DNA from 3 places in the Planococcus sp. TJ-302 genome. Region 1 is predicted to be linked to each of the others. Evidence: riboswitches for the same ligand, from Rfam matches in the RefSeq annotation. Region 1 holds a riboswitch; each other region holds the start of a gene.
What was found. Region 1 has a riboswitch for lysine ahead of dapA (4-hydroxy-tetrahydrodipicolinate synthase). Riboswitches for the same ligand answer to the same signal wherever they lie in the genome.

Region 1 (4,190 bases):
CGCCAAGTTCATCAGCAGCAAGCTGGATTTCTTTTCTTTGATGACTTTGAAAATATCGGTTTCTTTCCACTTGCTCTTATCAGTCACCGACTGGTAGCGCTGGGCGTCCAGCTCAATGCATACCGAATCCGGCCGCTCCGCTTCAATGACTTCTTTGACCTGCACCGCGCTTTGGCGCGAAACGTGTGCTGTACCGATGAGAATAATTTCCCGGCCGTCGATGTACAGGCGCGTTATATTTTCTTCATGCATGGATTTACTTCCTTCACAGAACCTAATTTCCCTCCGCCGCAAGGCGCAAAGACTGTCTATTTCAATAATGAATCACATCGCCGAAAATATCAACTATTGTCGCGTCATAACCCGGTTGCGTTGAACGTGTTGCCGTTGCGCAGATCGCCATGTTCAAAACCTCTATAGAACCAGCGCTTGCGCTGCTCCGAAGTGCCGTGCGTAAAGCTTTCCGGAACGACATAGCCGCGTGACCGTTGCTGGATGGTGTCATCGCCTACCGCACTGGCAGCCGTCAATGCCTCTTCCAAATCTCCTTCTTCAAGGAGGTCCATGCCTTCTGCGTGGTGCGCCCAGACACCCGAGTAGTAATCCGCCTGCAATTCAAGCTTCACTTGGAGCTCATTATAATCTTCCTCGCTCAGCTTATTGCGCATCGGCTGCACTTTGCCCATGGTACCAAGGAGGTTTTGTACGTGATGCCCCACTTCATGCGCAACGACGTAAGCCATCGCAAAATCGCCAGGTGCCTGGAATTGGGTCTGCAATTCTTCGTAGAAGCTCAAGTCAATGTAGAGTTTCTGGTCGCCGGGGCAATAAAATGGCCCAACCGACGCACCCGCTGTGCCGCATGCCGAATCAACGCTCTCTGTGTAAAGCACCAAGGTCGGCTCCTCATATTCCAAGCCCTCTTCCGCGAACACTTCAGTCCATACCTGTTCTGTATCCGCAAGAACGACTGACACGAATTCCGCCAATTCCTCTTCTTCTTGGGATGCCACATATGGTTCATTTGACTGCGATCCGCCGCCCATCGTATCCAACATTGCACCCGGATCCCCTCCAAGAAAAGATACCAACAAAACAATAAGCAAGCCGCCGATGCCGCCTCCGGCAATCAGGCCTCCGCCACCTCTTCCTCTTCTATCTTCAACGTTGCCGCTGCCTGCTCTGCCCTTCCATTTCATCTATTTCCTCTCCTCGCCATTCACTTTTTATAAGCTATACCCCATTCGGTACCGCTTTTAATCCATTTCAATCGAGGCGGTAAATTAAAAATCGCTCTCTTAAATCGCCTTCCACTCCCGGCAGTTCAACTTCCTGGAACTGTTTAAATCCTGTGCTATGCTCCAAATAGCCGATGTAATCCTCTGACGGAAAGAATAAGATCAGCTCGACATTCCGCAGCGAACGTTCCACGGACTTCAGGATATTATTGATGACCGTGATGAAAATCTGAACAGAAAATGGGTTAAAAAAATAGAATTTATTGTCGTGGGGATGAATTCGGTATTGTTCAGCGAGTGTACAGACAAAACGGATCCGCCCTTTTGCCGCTGGCCGCTTTTGCACGTAGGACTCCAGGTTTTCACAGGCTTGTTGGTGAAGGCCCTGATCCATTTCGACCCCGGTCGATGCCGCGCCGACCAAATGGTGCACCAAAAAGTTGAGGCGCCCTTTGCCGGAGCCGAAATCGACGAACCTATCTTCCGGGGATAAAGGATAGCTATTGAAAAGTGTCTCGAGCAGTTCATATGGTGTCGGTTCGTAGCGATTGTAATGGAAGGTATCATGGAACCCCTGCTGTATGCCTGAAGTATGGATATTCAGGTCGTGATCGTATTGCCGTTCGTCCATCAAATCTCCTCGATTCTTATAAAATAGTGCCTTGCATACTTGCAATTAAAGCAGGAATTTGGTAAAGTCTAGCTAATTCAATAATTTCTTGCTCCGCTTTTTCGGAGTGAGGATAGAGGCGCAAAAACCATCAGTAGACAGCTCGAGGATGATGAGATCCGATGACAGCTGCTGAAAGGGGAATTTGCCGAAGTGGCCAGGCGCTCATTGCCGATGTTGCTGGGTCTGCATTAAACAAATGCAGGACTGTCATATAGGAGACTATATGGAGGGCTATCTGACGCATGGATTGAGCGCTTTACACGCTAATCCTATCGCAGCAACGAGACCCTTCGTTGCTGCTTTTTTGTTTTTCCGATACGCTTGCCGCCTCTGATTACGCACGATCAACGCAGCAGCAGACAATAGAACACACAAAAAAATGAGAAAAGGGTGGTATTTATGAATTTCGGACAAGTAGTGACAGCAATGGTGACGCCATTTGACGCAAGCGGTGACATCGATTTCCCCGCAACTGCAGCCCTAGTGGAACATTTAATTGAAACCGGGAGCGATGCATTGGTGGTAGCAGGCACTACCGGCGAATCGCCGACTTTATCGGAGGACGAAAAGATCGACCTCTTCAAGTTTGTCGTCGATACTGTCCAAGGCCGCATTCCAGTCATTGCAGGAACCGGCTCAAACAATACACGCGCTTCAATCACGTTGACGCACGGTGCAGAAGAAGCGGGCGTTGATGCCATTATGCTGGTGACACCATATTACAATAAACCTTCACAAGAAGGCATGTTCCAGCATTTTCAAGCGATTGCAGCCGCCACTCATCTGCCAGTCATGCTATATAATATTCCTGGGCGCAGCGTCGTCAATCTGTCAGTCGACACCATTGTGCGCTTAGCCGCAATCGACAATATCGTCTCCATCAAAGAAGCAAGCGGGAGCCTTGATGCCGCAGCCGAGATCATTGAACGCACACCCGATACGTTCAGTTTATACAGCGGCGATGACGGCTTGACCTTGCCGCTTCTTGCAATTGGCGGAACAGGCATCGTATCTGTAGCTGCCCATATCATCGGCCGTGAAATGCAAGTGATGATTTCCAGCTTTAAAGCCGGCGACACGGCAAAAGCCGCGCAGCTTCACCGCACACTTCTGCCGGTCATGAATTCGTTATTTGCTGCACCGAATCCAGTTCCTGTTAAATCAGCATTAAACTGGGCTGGTGTAGCAGTGGGCGGCGTACGCTTGCCGATGATTCCGTTGACGGAACAAGAAACACTGACGTTACAAGAAACTTTAGCGCCCGTAGTAAAAACGGCCGCTACACAATAATAAAAAACCCGCTGAAGCAAAGGCTTCAGCGGGTTTTTTGCATCAAGTTTCAGCAGTTAATTTTTTAAAGGCTTGTTTCAAGCTGCCGCCAAGTGCCAGCTGCCGGACATCGACACCTAAATGCGTAATCGTCTGGGCAATTTCTGGCCGGATACCGGTCAGAACAGCGTGCACACCGATTAATTTCAGCGACTCAGTCAACATGATGATTTGTTGTGCCACCATGGTATCCACTTTCACGACACCCGATAAATCGATGATTAACGTTGAAACGTCCAAATTGCCGACTGACATGAGCGTTTTCTCCAGAATGTGTTCTGCGCGGTCCACTTCGATTGCCCCGACAAGAGGCAAGATCGCAATTTCGTCATTGACGGGCACGACTGGCGAAGACAGCTCCAAATACTCCGTGCGCGCTTCCTTAAGATTTTTTTGATACGAATTGATGTACGCGAAACTATAAGAATACGCCGCATGGTCAAGCAGGCTATGGAAAAATTCCATGACCTCGAAAAGCACTTCAAGTTCTATGCCTTTGTATACAGCTTCCGACTTGATAACTTTCCCGATATGCTTGCGGTAAATATTCGTTTCCGCTAAAGCGCTATCGAGCTGCATGCCTTCTTTCAGGAAATAATTCCCGGTGGCATGGCCCCATTCAGCAATCTCATCGTAAGCCTGTTGCGGATCAAGGAAATTCGTGATGGATTTGCCGATCAATCCAATCAGCCCTGAACGGAACTCGATAACCGCCTTCAGCAACTCTCCATAGCCTGCAACATCTGCCGGGCTGGCATCTTTTAATGCCTCTTCCTGGATCAATTGGGCGATTAAATATTTATCTTCTTCCACCCGTTGGCCGAGCAGTGTAACTTCCCTTTTCATGTGGTACCTCCCGAAGTAGCGTTTGTCATTCTTTGTCTTTTATTATACCTGTCAGTCAACGATTTAGGATACTGAAAAATTCCTCTTATTTATTGCCCAGGAAA
Region 2 (4,190 bases), on a different contig from region 1:
TCGGGGCTATTTGGCATCGGTGGAGGGTCCATTATGGTGCCCGCTATGATCCTACTGTTCTTGTTCCCGCCGCATGTCGCGGTTGGTACGTCAATGTTGATGGTGTTCTTATCTTCCATTATCAATTCAATCACGCATATTTCGCTAGGCAATGTGCCTTGGATTTATACACTTGCGATTGTGCCTACGGCGTACATCGGAGCTAAGATTGGTGCGTCATTGAACAAAAAGATAAAATCGGAGACGCTTGTCGTCATTTTGCGGCTAGCGTTGCTGATCCTTGGCTTGCGTTCGATTTATGAGGGATTATTCAGTATTTAAAGAGGTGCAGAACATGGGGGAAATTATTCATATTTATCATACAAATGATCTCCACAGCCATTTTTCACATTGGCCGGAGATCCGTGCCTTTTTGCATGAACGCAAGCGCTGGCATGAGGAGGCGGGCGATACATGCTTGATTTTGGATATCGGCGACCATGTTGACCGTTCGCACCCTTTTAGTGAAGGGACTGCCGGGAAAGGCAATGTGGATCTTCTAAACGATGCTGGCTATGATGCAGTGACCATTGGGAACAATGAAGGCATTACTTTGTCGAAAAAAGAATTGGACGAGTTATATATACAAGCTGATTTTGATGTGGTGGTATCAAATCTTTTCACCGCTGAAGGCCGCCGTCCGTCTTGGGCAAAACCCTCCGCAGTCGTCTCGACTGCGGAGGGCCGGAAAATCGGGTTGGTCGGGGCGACTGCGGAATTCACGCCTTTTTACAAGCGCCTTGGCTGGACGGTGTCAGATGCTAAGCAATCCATTGTTGAAGCCGCCGCAGAGCTGAAGGGGACCGTCGATTTTATCGTCTGCCTTTCGCATCTTGGTATCAGGGAAGATGAGCTGCTTGCAGAAATGTGCAGCGACTTGGATATCATCCTTGGCGCGCATACCCACCATATTTTCCACGAAGGGAAAATGATCAATGATTCGCTGCTCGGTGCTGCCGGGAAGTTCGGCATGTTTATAGGCCATATCACAATCGACCCAGTTACGGGGGAGCGGGAAGCAGAGCTGATTGAAACGGCCGATCAGCGCAGCAATGATGAAGGGTTCAATGACATGCTCATTGAGGAGGGCAAAATGCAGCTTAACGAACCGGTCTTTTACAACGACAAGCCTTTAAAGGCAGAGTGGTTCAAAGACTCAGAACTTGCTGAACTTTTCGGCCAAGCGATGCTGGAATACTCCGGTGCGGATTGTGCGTTGTTCAATGCTGGGTTGTTCATGGAAGATATGCCGCTCGGCGAGACAACGCGTTACGATTTCCATAAGATGTTGCCGCATCCGATCAATTTGTGCATGATCGAGTTGAGTGGTGCAGAACTGAAAGAAATCTTTCTTCAATCGTTGAACGCTGACTGGCCGAATATCGAATTGAAAGGGATGGGTTTCAGAGGGGCGGTTTTCGGCAACATGGTCCGCGTCAACTTTTCATTGGTCGGGCATGAGCTGCACATTGGCGGCCGCCGCGCGCGGCATGATGAAATGTTCAACTTGATCACACTAGATATGTTCACGTTCGGCTATTTTTTCCCGGAGCTGAAGCGTGCTCCGAAAACGTATTTCATGCCGGAATTTCTGCGCGATGTCTTTAGCCAATTTTTCCGCACTAAACCGGTGAAATGAGTGAATATTCGGAGTTGAAATTCATTTGATTTCATTAATATTGTGCGCTATGCTTTTAATGAATTCAATATCGATGGGTAGAGGCTGCAAGGCTTATCAGTAGGGTGCGGGGGTATGACATGGTTGCTCGCATACGAAAGGGGGTTTTGCCGAAGTTTCTTTTTCAGCTGTCACTGAAAAAGAGGCTGGGGTCATTCTGAACAAGAATGTCACTGTCGTCTGTGTTTTGCATAGACGAAGAGCTACAGGGTTGTTTGATGTTTTACCACACAGACGAATTGTAGAAGGCTGATTGTATCCATTGGGAACAATCAGCCTTTTTTTCTTACTTTCTCTTCCATCCTATTAAAAAAGGAGGAATTTAACATGGAAAACACTATTTTTTCGATTTTGCCGCCAATCGTGGCAATCGTCATGGTCCTGCTGACAAAACGTGTACTGTTGTCGCTTGGCGCAGGGATTGTCGCTGCGGCGTTCATTTTGACTTCTTTCGCGCCGGTACAAGCCGCTACGGAAATCTTCAATTCATTTGCCATCACGTTCTGGGACGGGGGGTTCAACGCTTATAACGTCTTTATCCTGCTGTTCTTGTTTTTGCTCGGAATCATTACCGCGTTTGTCAGCCTGTCGGGCGGCAGTATGGCATTTGCCGATTGGGCATCTGAACGCATCAAAACACGCCGAGGCGCAAAAGTGCTGACAGTCGTGCTCGGAATGGTCATTTTCATCGATGATTATTTCAATGCGTTGGCAGTTGGCCAAGTAGCACGTCCGATTACGGACCGCTACAAAATTTCACGCGCTAAACTTGCTTATTTCATCGATTCAACGGCTGCACCTGTTTGTGTTATTTCGCCTGTTTCCAGCTGGGGAGCGGCAATCATCGGAATCATCGCCAGCATCTTGTCGGCACAGACTTTTGTTCAGATGTCTGCGCTTGAAGCGTTCATCTGGATGGCTCCGATGAATTTCTACGTAGTCGCAGCATTGGCAATCGTCTTTTTCGTCGCAGTGCGCGATGTCGATTTCGGTGCTATGAAAAAACACGAAACACGCGCTATTACAACGGGCGAACTATTCGATGCCAAGAAAACAATTCCTGGGGAGATGAAAGAAGACTTCCCGGTCCATGGTCACGGCCGTGTGACTGATCTGCTTTTGCCAATCATCTTGCTGGTTGCAGGAACGATCGGGGCAATGATTTGGACCGGTTACCAGAATGCAGGGCAGATCTTGGATATCTGGGCAATTTTTGAAAACACGGATGTTCCTGCTTCTTTGATGGCCGGCGGTTTATTGGGTGCGATTTCTTCCATCCTATTGTACGTTCGCCAATTTAAACACAATAAAACAGCAAAAGCGTCTTGGGTTGGAAAAGGCATCTTTGAAGGCATCCGTTCTATGCTTGGAGCTGTGCTGATTTTGATTTTTGCATGGTCGTTGAGTTATTTGATTGGTGCATTGGAGACAGGACTGTATTTGGCTGATTTTGTTACTGAAAGCAATATGCCGATTGAAATCCTTCCTGTGCTGCTTTTCGTACTTGCAGGAATCATGGCCTTCTCAACAGGAACTTCATGGGGCTCTTTCGGGATCTTGCTGCCAATTGCCGGAAATATCATGGCACAAGCTGCACCAGAATTATTGCTGCCAGCACTTGCAGCGGTTTTGGCAGGCGCAGTGTTCGGAGACCATTGTTCACCAATTTCCGATACAACTATTCTGTCGTCTACCGGTGCAGGAAGCAACCATATGGACCATGTGTTGACTCAATTGCCTTATGCATTGACTGCAGCTGCTATAGCAGCGGTCGGCTACATCGTAATAGGTTTTACAGGTTCACTTCTATGGTCGCTACTGACAGTCATAGTCATTTTAGCAGTATTATTCCTTGTATGGTCAAAACGAACTACAATTTTAGAAAAACAAGCAAATAGCTAGTGGTTTTAAAAGCAGAGATCTTGGATCTCTGCTTTTTTATTATTGCAGTAATAGTTTTTAAGAAATTTTTTCCGGAATTATCTTTACTTTAGAGGAACCCATAGTTATACTAATTTTAGATTAGTCAATAATCTGAAAATAAACAAACTTCCTATTTTTCTGTAAGAAAAATGGAAGAAGACAAAAAAGGGGGAAGAAAAATGGAACGTTCGCAATGGGGCACACGCGCCGGTTTTATTTTAGCGGCAGTCGGCTCGGCGGTAGGTTTGGGGAACATTTGGCGTTTTCCATATGTAGCCTATGAAAATGGTGGAGGAGCATTCTTTATACCGTACTTATTCGCTCTGTTGACCGCAGGGATACCAATTCTAATTTTAGAATTCACCATTGGGCATAAATACCGTGGATCCGCACCGTTATCATTCTTTAGAATGGGCGGCAAGAAAATGGAGTGGCTGGGCTGGTGGGCAGTATTTGTCTCATTTGTCATATCCACCTATTATGCAGTTATCATCGCTTGGTCTATGCGTTACACGATTTTCTCATTCAACCAGGCTTGGGGATCAGACAC
Region 3 (4,190 bases), 290 kb from region 1:
GTCCGTATCCGGTATGGCGCTCGCCAAATCCAATGCGCCGCGGCCTTTGTCCGACGTTTCCACGCGGTGGAAATTGGCGCTATGGGTTTGCTGGGCGCAAACGAGATCATTCATGCTGCTATTGACTGATGTTGTAAGAAGTGCCCGGTTTTCGGCAATCTTAGCAGGATCCATGCATGCGTGGAGCGCCATATTATTGGCTTCCGGTGCTTCTTCGTTCTTCATCGTAATGCCTGCAAGAAACTTGTTGTCGTCCGTATAAATAATCGATTTCATCTTCGCACCTCTTTTCAACAATTTTACCAGGGCTCTGAAAAAACTTACTGCCTTTCCTAAAATATATAGCAGCAGCGGCCAGAAGCCAACCAAAAAAGGAAAGTACGCTTTGCAGCGCGCTTTCCTTTTTGCTACTCGGAACTTTCACAAATGGCTTTGATGTTTTCCAAGGTATGGGAGGCAGAGTTCCGGCTCAGCCGTTCGTAGATGATCCGGTCGGTGATTTTTCCGAACAAGTCATCCGGGATATAGCTTTCGATTTCAAAACTGACCTCTGTCCCAGAGTCTCTCGTAACGTAATAGCTGGATTGTCTGGCATTGAAACTGCCGCTCATCATGCCCGTCCATTTGGCGGTGCTGTCGGTGATTTCGCATTCTGTGACTTGAATGGTTTCAGGGAAATGCATGCCCATGATGGCATACTCGGCTTCAACGACGGTACCGACCTCACCGTTGCCATCAATTTTTTTCGGAGAAGCCAGATTGTTGTAGAAATGTGCCCAATTTTCAGGATTGATGGTGTAGCGAAAAACTTTTTCAAGTGGAGCATTGATGAAGATGGTCTGTTTCGTGTGAGCCATGCGTTCATTCGCCTCCTGGAATGCAAGATGATTTCTGCTTTCATTATACAACGAAGAAATCATTAAACTTCTAATTTATCGGAATATTTAAATAAATTATTATGGTGTATATGGGATGTGTGGGCAAATTGGCATTCCGTGGCAAATCAATTATGCTAATCAGATAAGAAGTGAAATTAATGAAAGCGGTGGCGTTGATGGATCAGGTGATACAGGAAAAGTTAAAAGAAATCGAAGAACAGTTTCAAGTGAAAGTGCTGTTTGCGGTTGAGTCCGGCAGCCGGGCGTGGGGATTTCCGTCAACGGACAGTGATTATGACGTCCGTTTCGTCTATATTCATCAGCCGGAGTGGTATTTGGCCATCGACCCGCAAGGCATCGGCGAGAAGCGGGATGTCATTGAAATGCCCATTAGCGACATGCTCGACATCAGCGGATGGGAAATTACGAAAGCTTTGCGGCTGTTCCGTAAAAGCAACCCGCCATTTCTAGAGTGGATGTACAGCGAAATCCGGTATTACGAGGCCTATTCGTTCAAGGAGAAGTTAAAAGGGCTGGAAGATGAAGTTTTTTTCCCGAACGCGAGCCTCCATCATTACTTGAACATGGCCAAAAACAATTACCGAACCCATCTCAGTAAAGAGGAAGTAAAGATAAAAAAATATTTTTACGCATTGCGTCCGGTCTTGGCAGCCACTTGGATCAAAGAGCGCCAGACCATTCCTCCGATTGATTTTTATGAGTTGATGGAAGCGCTTGTGCCCGAAGGAATTTTGAAAGAAGAAATTCTCGATTTATTGGAGCGCAAGAAAGCGGGGGAAGAGCTGGACCTGGAACAGCGGATTCCTGCGATCCATCATTTCTTGGACAGTGAAATTGAAAGGCTGGAAGCTTATGCAAAAACATTGCCGCCGCGCATTGGAGACCCGACAGATAAGCTTGATTCATTATTTAGGGAGACTTTAGAGCAAGTATGGAAATAATTGCGCAAACAAAAGGCAGACCATCTTTAAAAAAGCCGATTCGCTTTTTTCAGTCCTTTGGTTTGGAAGGTGAAATATTTTTATGCTTTCATTTAAAACAAGCATAATAATAAATTTGGATATTCGCTTAATTACTACAACTACTTTTTCTTTGAATAGTTTTGATTGATGATAAGGCGCGGAAAAAGAGCTCAGAACAGAATTTGGAGCGGCGTTGACAGGAAAAAAGTAATAATGTAGACTATGAAAAACAAGTGAATATGACCTCACTTTCCGGTGAGGTAGAGGCGCGGAATTTATTAGTCCATAGAGGAGTTTGAGAAACAAGGATGCTATGGAGAAGGGAAGACCGCCGAAGTTTGTAATATTTCTCATTATTACTTGCTGGGTCTGCAGTGAATAATTGCAGGACTGCCGCATTGGACTTCCCAGTCTTTCGCGGTGTGCTATCTCGATACGGGAAAAGAGGATTTAGGGCAACTATGCATATAGCGATCTGAGTCTATCTCAGGTCTTTTTTTGTACATAGCTGCCCTTTTTGGCCTATTCAGAATTATTTTACTTAAAACACAAAGGGGGAGAATGAAAAGATGAAAAAGAAATCAGGATTGATGTTAACAGCCGTGCTGTCACTGGGCATGTTGCTTGCGGGATGCGGATCGGAAGAAGACGCAGCTTCAGGCGGAGGTTCAACCGAAGAAGGCGGGACGTTTAAAGTAGGGATGGAAGCGGGCTACGCGCCGTTCAACTGGACGCAGAGCGATGATTCCAATGGCGCTGTGAAAATTTCCGGCAATGCGGAATACGCGGGCGGCTATGATGTGGAAATCGCGAAACAAATCGCGGAAGGTCTCGGAAAAGAATTGGAAATCGTCAAAACGGAATGGGACGGCTTGGTCCCAGCACTGAACTCCGGCAAAATCGATGCCATTGTGGCGGGCATGTCGCCGACAGCGGAACGCAAAGAAACCATCGATTTTTCCGAGCATTATTACACATCGGAATTGGTGATGGTTGTGAAAAAAGGCGGCGAATTTGAAGGCGCGAGCGAGCTTGCTGACTTCAGCGGCGCGAAAATAACGGCGCAATTGAATACGTTCCATTATACGGTTATCGACCAAATTGAAGGGGTTTCCAAAGAGACGGCAATGGAAAGCTTCCCAGCAATGCGGGTAGCGCTTGAGTCGGGCATGATTGACGGCTATGTTTCAGAACGCCCGGAAGCGGTCAGCGCTTCAGCAGCGAACGAGAATTTCGCGATGGTGGAATTCACAGAAGGCTTTGAGACTTCAGAAGATGACACGGCAGTAGCTGTCGGCTTGAAAAAAGGCAGCGAGTTTACAGAACAGATCAACGAAACATTAACTGGCATCTCAGAAGAGCAACGCCAGGAAATCATGGATACGGCTATTCAAAACCAACCAGCTGCCCAGTAAAAGTTTAGGCGGTGCCGGCTGCAGCTAAATGCAGCCGGCTTTAAATTTTTTTAGGAGGAAAACCATGAGTCTTGAGTGGGTTATCACCATACTTACAAATAACTGGCCAATGTTCCTGCGCGGAGCAGGGATGACATTGCTGATTTCCATCATCGGCACGTTGATCGGTGCCGCAATCGGTTTGATTATCGGCATTGTCAATACAGTTCCGATGCCGGAGCGCGGCGTGAAGCGTTTGTTCCAGAAAACGATCAATTTCTTGCTGTCCGCGTACGTGGAATTTTTCCGCGGCACGCCGATGATTGTTCAGGCAATGGTCATTTTCTACGGCTCGGCGATGGCTTTCGGCATTGATATGGATGTCTTTACGGCGGCGATTTTCATCGTCTCCATTAATACGGGCGCTTATATGTCGGAAATCGTCAGGGGCGGTATCATTTCTGTCGACAAAGGACAGTTCGAAGCGGCACAGGCAATCGGCATGAATCATTTCCAGACAATGATGAACGTCGTCATGCCGCAGGTAGTGCGCAACATCCTTCCGGCAACCGGCAACCAGTTTGTCATCAATATCAAGGACACCGCCGTATTGAACGTTATCGGCGTCACGGAATTGTTTTTCCAGACCAAGTCGGTGTCGGGCAATAATTTCCGGTATTTCGAATCGTTCTTCATCGCCTGCGTCTTGTACTTTGTCATGACATTCACCATCACGCTCCTGCTGCGCAAGCTTGAGCGCAAAATGGCAGGGCCGTCCAATTACAGCATGATCGGCGGCTTGCCAATGCAAGTGGTCACGGCAGAAGACACAGAACATAAAATCAAAGAATAAGAAATCCGCAATAGCAGAAGAGGAGACCTTATGGAAAAAGTTATTGAAATCCAGCATTTAAGCAAATCCTTCGGAACGCATG

Region 2: another riboswitch for lysine. It lies ahead of AC4EHB_RS14835 (Na+/H+ antiporter NhaC family protein); the one in region 1 lies ahead of dapA (4-hydroxy-tetrahydrodipicolinate synthase).
Region 3: another riboswitch for lysine. It lies ahead of AC4EHB_RS10575 (transporter substrate-binding domain-containing protein); the one in region 1 lies ahead of dapA (4-hydroxy-tetrahydrodipicolinate synthase).

The regions. Positions count from the first base shown of each region.
Region 1 covers NZ_JBZDOI010000001.1:1,885,640-1,889,829, forward strand. Annotated here, with positions in the region: gene AC4EHB_RS09190 (TraB/GumN family protein) at 1-252, opposite strand, end outside; gene ypfJ (KPN_02809 family neutral zinc metallopeptidase) at 357-1,199, opposite strand; gene AC4EHB_RS09200 (class I SAM-dependent methyltransferase) at 1,267-1,869, opposite strand; lysine riboswitch at 1,975-2,153, shown strand; gene dapA (4-hydroxy-tetrahydrodipicolinate synthase) at 2,311-3,201, shown strand; gene AC4EHB_RS09210 (STAS domain-containing protein) at 3,244-4,086, opposite strand.
Region 2 covers NZ_JBZDOI010000004.1:35,658-39,847, reverse strand. Annotated here, with positions in the region: gene AC4EHB_RS14845 (sulfite exporter TauE/SafE family protein) at 1-321, shown strand, start outside; gene AC4EHB_RS14840 (bifunctional metallophosphatase/5'-nucleotidase) at 335-1,678, shown strand; lysine riboswitch at 1,749-1,931, shown strand; gene AC4EHB_RS14835 (Na+/H+ antiporter NhaC family protein) at 2,045-3,619, shown strand; gene AC4EHB_RS14830 (sodium-dependent transporter) at 3,820-4,190, shown strand, end outside.
Region 3 covers NZ_JBZDOI010000001.1:2,180,328-2,184,517, reverse strand. Annotated here, with positions in the region: gene pgeF (peptidoglycan editing factor PgeF) at 1-276, opposite strand, end outside; gene AC4EHB_RS10585 (SRPBCC family protein) at 408-857, opposite strand; gene AC4EHB_RS10580 (nucleotidyltransferase domain-containing protein) at 1,055-1,840, shown strand; lysine riboswitch at 2,115-2,297, shown strand; gene AC4EHB_RS10575 (transporter substrate-binding domain-containing protein) at 2,431-3,276, shown strand; gene AC4EHB_RS10570 (amino acid ABC transporter permease) at 3,341-4,108, shown strand; gene AC4EHB_RS10565 (amino acid ABC transporter ATP-binding protein) at 4,139-4,190, shown strand, end outside.